DNA from 2 places in the Streptomyces sp. NPDC048612 genome. Region 1 is predicted to be linked to the other one. Evidence: riboswitches for the same ligand, from Rfam matches in the RefSeq annotation. Region 1 holds a riboswitch; the other holds the start of a gene.
The links. A riboswitch is a leader RNA that binds a small molecule or an ion and turns the genes downstream of it on or off. The one in region 1 is predicted to bind ZMP and ZTP.
Positions count from the first base shown of each region.

Region 2: it holds a riboswitch for ZMP and ZTP, as region 1 does, so the genes downstream of both, ACGFN2_RS07450 (tetrahydrofolate dehydrogenase/cyclohydrolase catalytic domain-containing protein) here and glyA (serine hydroxymethyltransferase) in region 1, are expected to answer to the same signal.

Region 1 covers NZ_JBICVV010000004.1:204,529-208,731, reverse strand. The annotation lists gene rocD (ornithine--oxo-acid transaminase) at 1-1,205, opposite strand, end outside; ZMP/ZTP riboswitch at 1,336-1,427, shown strand; gene glyA (serine hydroxymethyltransferase) at 1,470-2,741, shown strand; gene ACGFN2_RS09625 (cytochrome P450) at 2,847-4,178, opposite strand.
Region 2 covers NZ_JBICVV010000003.1:319,705-323,907, forward strand. The annotation lists gene ACGFN2_RS07445 (NADH:flavin oxidoreductase) at 1-958, shown strand, start outside; gene ACGFN2_RS07450 (tetrahydrofolate dehydrogenase/cyclohydrolase catalytic domain-containing protein) at 973-1,827, opposite strand; ZMP/ZTP riboswitch at 1,849-1,937, opposite strand; gene ACGFN2_RS07455 (hypothetical protein) at 2,050-3,012, opposite strand; gene ACGFN2_RS07460 (hypothetical protein) at 3,175-3,495, shown strand; gene ACGFN2_RS07465 (benzoate/H(+) symporter BenE family transporter) at 3,680-4,203, opposite strand, start outside.

The sequences.
Region 1 (4,203 bases):
CACCCCTCCAGCACCCCCCGCAACTGCCCCAGCCCCCAGTCCAGGTCCTCCTTGCTGATGACCAGCGGGGGCGCGAGCCGGATCGTCGAGCCGTGGGTGTCCTTGACCAGCACCCCGCGGGCCAGCAGCTGCTCGGAGATCTGCCGGCCCGTGCCGCGTGACGGGTTGATGTCCACGCCGGCCCACAGGCCGCGGCCGCGTACCGCGTCCACCGCGCCGCCGGCCAGCAGCTGCCCCAGCTCGCTGTGCAGATGCTCGCCCAGTTCCAGGGCCTGCTGCTGGAACTCGCCGGTCCGCAGCATCGCGATGACCTCCAGCGCCACCGCGCAGGCGAGCGGGTTCCCGCCGAACGTCGAGCCGTGCTCGCCGGGCGCGTACACCCCGAGCACCTCACGGGACGACACCACCGCCGACACCGGCACCACGCCGCCGCCCAGCGCCTTGCCCAGCACGTACATGTCGGGCACCACGTCCTCGTGCTCACAGGCGAAGGTCCGGCCGGTGCGGCCCAGCCCGGACTGGATCTCGTCGGCGATGAACAGCACGTTCCGGCTGCGGGTCAGCTCCCGCACGCCCGGCAGGTAGCCCGGCGGCGGCACCAGCACGCCCGCCTCGCCCTGGACCGGCTCCAGGAGGACGGCGACGGTGTCGGCGTCGACGGCCGCCTCCAGCGCGGCCAGGTCGCCGTACGGGACGATCTCGAAGCCGGGGGTGTACGGGCCGAAGCCGGCGCGCGCCTCGGGGTCGGTGGAGAAGGAGACGATGGTGGTCGTCCGGCCGTGGAAGTTGTGGTCCGCGACGATGATCTTCGCCCGGCCGTCCGGGACGCCCTTGACCTGGTAGCCCCACTTACGGGCCGTCTTCACCGCCGTCTCGACCGCCTCGGCGCCGGTGTTCATCGGGAGGACGAGTTCCATGCCGCACAGCTCGGCCAACTGGGTGCAGAAGTCGCCGAAGCGGTCGTGGTGGAAGGCACGTGAGGTGAGCGTGACCCGCTCCAGCTGGGCCCTGGCCGCGTCGAGCAGCCGGCGGTTGCCGTGCCCGAAGTTCAGCGCGGAGTACCCGGCGAGCATGTCCAGGTAGCGGCGGCCGGTCACATCCGTCACCCAGGCACCCTCGGCGGTGGCCACGACGACGGGCAGCGGGTGGTAGTTGTGCGCGCTGTGGGCTTCGGCGGCGGCGATATAGCGTTCCGTGGACGTCACCGGTGGCTCCGTTCGGTAGGCCGTGCGGGGCGCGGACCCTGCCGCGTCCCCCTCCATTGTTGCGCCCGCCCGGACCGCCCGGCCTGCGAAGATCCGCCGGACAGGGCCCCGCGGGTGTCCTAGACTCTGCGGTGCGCATCGCGACTGGCGTACGGGGAAGCGACCTCGAGGAAGCGGTGCGCGGCAACCATCACGAGGTGCCGCCCCGCCTGGGCACCCCGGGACCACGACCGGAAACACCGATCGACCGCCCCGGAGGACGCCATGTCACTGCCCCTTTCCCATCCCGCGCTGAGCGCCGCCGACCCCGAACTGGCCGCGCTGGTCGGCGCCGAGGAGCAGCTCCAGTCCGACACGCTGCGACTGATCCCCAGCGAGAACTACGTCTCCGCCGCCGTTCTGGAAGCCACCGGCACCGTCCTCCAGAACAAGTACAGCGAGGGGTACGCGGGCCGTCGCTACTACGAAGGCCAGCAGAACATCGACCGCGTCGAGACGCTGGCCGTCGAGCGCGCCAAGGCCGTCTTCGGCGTGGAGCACGCCAACGTCCAGCCGTACTCCGGCTCGCCCGCCAACCTCGCCGCCTACCTCGCCTTCGCCGAGCCCGGCGACACCGTGCTGGGCATGGCGCTCCCGATGGGCGGCCACCTCACCCACGGCTGGGGCGTCTCGGCGACCGGTACGTGGTTCCGCGGGGTGCAGTACGGCGTACGCCCGGACAGCGCGCTGATCGACTTCGACGAGGTGCGCGACCTCGCCCGCAAGGAACAGCCGAAGATCATCTTCTGTGGCGGTACCGCCGTCCCCCGCACCATCGACTTCGCCGCCTTCGGCGAGATCGCACGGGAGGTCGGCGCGGTACTCGTCGCGGACATCGCGCACATCGCCGGCTTGATCGCGGGCGGCGCCCACCCGTCGCCCGTGCCGCACGCCGACGTCATCTCCACCACCACCCACAAGACCCTGCGCGGCCCGCGCGGCGCGATGCTGATGTCCCGGGCGAGCCACGCCAAGGCCGTCGACAAGGCCGTCTTCCCCGGCCTCCAGGGCGGCCCGCACAACCACACCACCGCCGCCATCGCGGTCGCGCTGCGCGAGGCGGCCGCCCCGTCCTTCCGGGACTACGCGCACGCCGTCGTCGCCAACGCCAAGGCGCTCGCCGAGGCGCTGCTGGCCCGCGGCTACGACCTGGTCTCCGGCGGCACCGACAACCACCTGGTGCTGATCGACCTGACCTCCCAGGACGTCCCGGGCAAGGTCGCGGCGAAGGCCCTGGACCGGGCCGGCATCGTCGTCAACTACAACACCGTCCCCTTCGACCCCCGCAAGCCCTTCGACCCCTCCGGCATCCGCATCGGCACCCCGTCCCTCACCTCCCGCGGACTGGGCACGGAGCAGATGCCGCTGGTCGCCGACTGGATCGACCGCAGCGTCCGGGCCGCGGCGAAGGGCGACGAGGACGCCCTGACGGTGATCCGCGGCGAGGTCGCGGAGCTGATGGCCGGCTACCCGGCGCCGGGTCTGCCGACCGCCTGACCGCGGGAAGCCGCAGGCTCACCGGCCCGCAGGCCGAGCGGGTGACCGGCTGGCCGGCCGACCGGCTCACCCGCTCACCGGCTCCCCGCGCCCTCGCGCCCGGGGTCAGCCGGTGAGCCGGACCGGCAGCACGCCGGTGCTGTTGCCGATGAAGCTCTGGTGGGGCGGCAGCTCCGCGTCCGGGACGGCGAGGTCCAGCGCCGGATAGCGGGTGAAGAGCGCCTCCAGGGCGACCGTCGCCTCCAGCCGGGCCAGCGGCGCGCCCAGGCAGTAGTGCGGCCCGTGGCCGAAGGAGAGGTGCCGGGCGGCGGGCCGCCGGGTGACGTCGAACCGGTCCGCGTCGGGCCCGTACGCCTCCGGGTCCCGCCCGGCCGCGGAGTAGGAGGCCAACATCGGGGTGCCGCGCGGCACGACCGTACCGCCCAGCTCCAGGTCCCGGACCGGATAGCGGAACGGGAAATGGGCGACCGGGCTGTCGTGCCGCAGCGTCTCCTCGACCACGTCGTCCCAGGTCGCCCGCCCGGCCCGGACCAGCTCCAGTTGCGCGCGGTCGGTGCACAGGGCCCGCACCGCGTTGGTGATCAGATTGAGGGTGGTCTCGTGCCCGGCGATGATCATCAGCAGCAGGGTGCCGACCAGCTCCCGTGCGCTCAGCCGGTCGCCGTCCTCCTCCTGGGCGGCGATCAGCGCACTGGTCAGATCGTCCCCGGGGTCCGCCCGCCGGGCCTCGGCGACCTGCCCGAGGACGCCGGTGATCTCCCGGTTGGCCGCCTGCACCTCGGCCGCCGTACCGGTGGTGCCCACGATCACGTTCGACAGCTCGTGCAGCCGGTCCCGCAACCCGGCGTCCACGCCCAGCAGTTCGCAGATCACGCCCATCGGCAGCGGATAGGCGAAGTGCCGGCGCAGCTCCACCGTGCCGTCCGCCGCTGCGGTGCCCGGCAGCCCGTCCAGCAGCCCGGCGGTCAGCTCCACCACCCGGGGCCGCAGGGCCGCCACCCGCCGCGCCGTGAACACCTGGGTCACCAGGCCGCGCAGCCGCCGGTGGTCCGCGCCGTCGGCCGTGGTCATCCCGTCGACGGTGGCGAAGGTGGTGAGCGGCCAGCCGGGCGGCACCGTGCCGTCGTGCAGCGCCGTGAAGTGGCAGGCGTTCTTGGCGACTTCGGGGTGCGCCAGGACCTCGCGGAGCACCGCATGACGGGTGACGGCGACGGCCGGCACCTCCCCGGGCAGCAGTACGGGAACCACCGCCCCGGCCTCCCGCAGCACCGCATCGGCCGCGGCCCGCCCGGCGCCCCCGGGGGCGAGCCGGTGCGCCGCCGCACTCCCGGGGCGCGCGGGGCAGCCGGCGCGGGGAGGGGGGAGCGGCGCGGGGCCGGTGAGGCGGGCGTCGTCGGCGATCGGCTGTCCGTCGGAGATCGGCTGTCCGTCGGTCATCAGTGGTCCTCACAGATCGGTGGCG
Region 2 (4,203 bases), on a different contig from region 1:
CGCCGCCGGCGGCGTCGGCCTGATCATCACGGAGGGCACCTACGTCCGGCACCCCGCCGCCGGCACCAGCGGCGCCGTCCCCCGCTTCCACGGCACCGACGCGCTCGACGGCTGGGGCCGCGTCGTGGCCGCGGTGCATGCGGCGGGCGGGACGATCATGCCGCAGCTGTGGCACGTCGGCATGGCCAGGAAGGCGGGCGCCCCGCCGTTCCCCGACGCCCCGCCGTCCGGCCCGTCCGGGATCGCCCTCGACGACAGCCCGTCCGGGCACGCCATGACCCAGCGGGATCTCGACGACGTCATCGCGGCGTTCGCCGAGGCCGCGGCCGCCGCCGAGCGGCTCGGCTTCGACGGGATCGAACTGCACGGCGCCCACGGCTACTTGATCGACCAGTTCCTGTGGTCGGGCACCAACCGGCGCACCGACGCCTACGGCGGCAGCCCCGCCGCCCGCGCACGCTTCGCCGCCGAGATCGTCGCGGCCTGCCGGGCGGCGGTCGCTCCCGACTTCCCGATCCTCTTCCGGATGTCCCAGTGGAAGATGCACCACTACCAGGCCCGTCTGGCCGAGTCGCCGGAGGAACTCCAGGCGATCGTGGCCCCGTTGGCGGAGGCCGGTGTCACCGCGTTCCACTGCTCGACGCGCCGCTACTGGCTGCCCGAATTCGAGGGCTCGGACCTCAACCTCGCGGGCTGGGTCAAGAAGCTCACCGGCCGGCCGACCCTCACCGTCGGCTCGGTCGGTCTCGACGCCGAGTTCCTCGGGACGTTCCAGGGCGAACAGGCCGGTGTCGCCGGTATCGACGGTCTGCTGGACCGGCTGGAGCGGGACGAGTTCGACCTCGTCGCCATCGGGCGGGCGCTTCTCGGCGACCCGGAGTGGGCCGCCAAGATCTTCGAGGGCCGCACCGACGCCCTCGTGCCGTTCGACGCCTCGATGCTGCGGACGCTGAACTGACGCCGGCGCCGCGGTCAGCCCCCGGTCAGCTGGGCGGCCGCGGCGTCGACGGTCTGGGTGAGCAGGGTGGCGATGGTCATCGGGCCGACGCCGCCGGGGACCGGGGTGATCAGGGCGGCGCGGGTGCGTGCCGCCTCGAAGTCCACGTCCCCGACGTTGCCCGGGTTGGAACCGGCGTCCACGACCACGGCCCCGGCCTTGAGGTGTTCGGCGCCCAGGAACCGGGGCCGTCCGACGGCGGCGATCAGGACATCGGCCTCCCTGGTGACCGAGGCCAGATCGGTGGTGCGGGAGTGGCAGTAGGTGACGGTGGCGTCGCGGCCGAGCAGCAGCATCCCCACGGGCCTGCCGAGGATCGCGCTGCGGCCGACCACGACGGCACGCCTGCCCGCCAGGCCGACCTCGTAGTGATCCAGCAGCCGGAGGATGCCGCCGGGCGTGCAGGAGGCGAAGCCGTCCCGGCCGAAACTCATCGCGGCGAACGAGTGGCCGGTGACCCCGTCGACGTCCTTCTCGGGCGCGATCGCCTCGAACGCGGCGCGCTCGTCGATGTGCGGCCCGGCCGGGTGCTGGAGCAGGATGCCGTGCACGGCGGGGTCCTGCGACAGCGCGGTGAGGGTGTCGACCAGCTCCGCGGTCGTGGTGGCGGCGGGCAGCGCGACATGCCGGGAGAGGATTCCGGCCTGCGCACAGCGGTTGCGCTTCATCCGGACATAGGTCACCGAGGCGGGGTCGTCGCCCACGAGTACGGTCGCCAGACACGGGGCCGAGCCGGTCCGTCCGGTGAGTTCCGCCGCGCGCCGGGCGGCCTGGCCGACGAGGTCGCGGGCGAGGCCGCGGCCGTCCATGAGGCGGGCTTCGGGGGACATGGGCTGCTCCTGAGCGTCGCGGGAGATCGCCCAGGCGCGCGGCACGGACCATGGAGGGCCGAGCCGCTCCCCGGTGGTACTCCACCCAAGCGCCAGTCACGGCTCGGCGCCCACCCTATTCGACGCCGCACGGGCCGCCCAGGGGCACATCGGCCACGGCTGCCACCCGGCGGGCCGGGCCGCCGCGACGGCCCGGACGCCCCGGCGCCCGGCGGCACCCCGTCAGCCGCCCGCCCCTCCCTGGCCGGGTGCGGAAAGCGGCGGCTGGGGCGCGGCGGAGGCCTCCCACTGGCTGAGGATGCCGTCCCAGTCGTGCTGGGCGGCGGTGATGGCATTGGCGTCCCACATGGGCTGGGCCGGCGGCTGGTACTGCTGCTGTTCCTCGTAGCCCCGGTAGTCCTGGTACTCCTGGTACTCCTGCTGCGCGGCGTAGTTCTGGTACGGCTGCTGCTTCCAGGGCTCCTGCTCGTAGTGCTCCCGTGGGTACTGCGGCGGTCGCTCGCGCCAGACCGGCGGGGAGGCCTCCGGCTGGGGCGTGGGCGGGAGGTTGACCATCCGGCGGTGCCGTCCGGTGCGGTCCGACGAGCGGGCGTGCACCGTGCGGCTCTCGGCAGACAGCTGTTGTGCGCGGGCCACCAGGAGCCGTACGTCGAGGCCGAGTTCATGGGCCAGGGCGGTGAGGTCCACGCCGCTGTGCCAGCTGCTCATCAGGACGGCGTCGAGGGCCGGTGCCCAGGCCGGTTCGGTGGGCTGGGGGGCGGCCGCCGGGCCCGCCTGCGAGGGCGGCGCGGGAGCCGGGGCGGCCGGCTGCGGGGTGGCCTCCTGCGCGGGCTGCGGCGCGGAGGGTGGGGGCACGGGCTGTTGTGGCACGGGCTGCTCCGCGGGGGCCGGCTGCGGGGCGGCGGGCTGCTCGGAAGCGGGCTGGGAGAGCAGGCTCTTGGCGACCGCGCGGGCATCGTCCTTGCCCACCGTGCGCCGGGCCAGCCGCACTTCGCGTTCGTCCAGGCCGAGCAGGTCCGCCACCACCGCGTCGCTGCCCACGGTCACGGCGAAGGCGGCGAGGGTCCGCGAACGGCGCGCCTCGGCCTCGTCGAGGAGCCCCTGCGTACGGCGGACCTCGTCATCGCTGCTGCAAAACGCCTGTGCGAGTACCGCGTGGCGCTCCCACAACTCCCTCGGTTCCATGACTGCGACAACGGCCCGTCGTCCGGATTGGACTGGTTCCCGGCTATAGATCACTGCATAGGGTGATATTCGATGGAGAGGCGTCCCTGCCTGCCGGGCGGAAGTACGGCCGGCTGCGAAAGTACGCAGTGACCCCAGCGTCGAAGAATCGTTTCTACGGCCATGAGCGTCCCCTCTTCCGGCACCGTCGCAGGTCACGGACAGACGTCCCTCCCCCGCCCCGGGCAGATGCCACGGTGGATCACCGCGGAGGTCATCAGGCAGACACCGGTGTTCGCCGGGCTGGTGAAGCAGTGGACCGAGCGCGCCGCCACGGTGCCCGGGGTCGCCGACCCCGAGTGGCAGCGCCTGGTCTCCTACCGTGCGCTGATGGAGGAGACGGAGATCGCCCTCACGGCCCTGCGGCCGCACCGTGCGCCCGACGTCCTGCCCCCGAGGAAGCCGGTCGTCCCGGCGGCCCGCCCCGCCCGCCTCGACGCCTGAACCGGTCCGGAGAGGCCTGAACCGGCCGGCGCCCGGGGCCCTTCCGGCGCCCCGGGGCCGCGGCGCGCGCACACCGCCGCGGGAACCGCCCGGCCGGGCCGCCGGACACGCCGAGGTGCCCGGCGGCCCGGCCGGGCGCCGGTCAGTCAGCTCCTGGCCGCCGCCGGCCCGCGGCCGGCCGGGGTCACTTGGCGGCTTCCGCGGCCGTACGGCGCCGGGTCAGGACGAAGTGCGCGATGACACCGAACAGCAGTCCCCAGAAGGCCGATCCGATGCCGAAGAGGGTGACGCCGGAGGCGGTGGCGAGGAAGGTGATCAGGGCCGCCTCGCGGTCCTTCTCCTCCTTGACCGCGCCGGTCAGGCCGCCGGCCAGCGCGCCGAGCAGGGCCACTCCGGCGACCGCCGCCACCAGTTCCTTGGGCAGTCCGGCGAAGAGGACCACCAGCGTGGAGCCGAAGGCCCCGATGAGGAGGTAGAACGCGCCGCAGGAGACACCGGCCACATAGCGCCGCCGCGGGTCGCGGTGCGACTCGGGGCCGGTGCAGATGGCGGCAGTGATCGCCGCGAGGTTGATGGCGTGGGAGCCGAACGGGGCCAGCAGCGTGGACACCAGACCCGTGGAGCCGATCAGGAGGCGGTCCTTGGGCTCGTAACCGGACGCGCTGAGCACGGCCATGCCCGGCGCGTTCTGCGAGGCGAGCGTCGCCA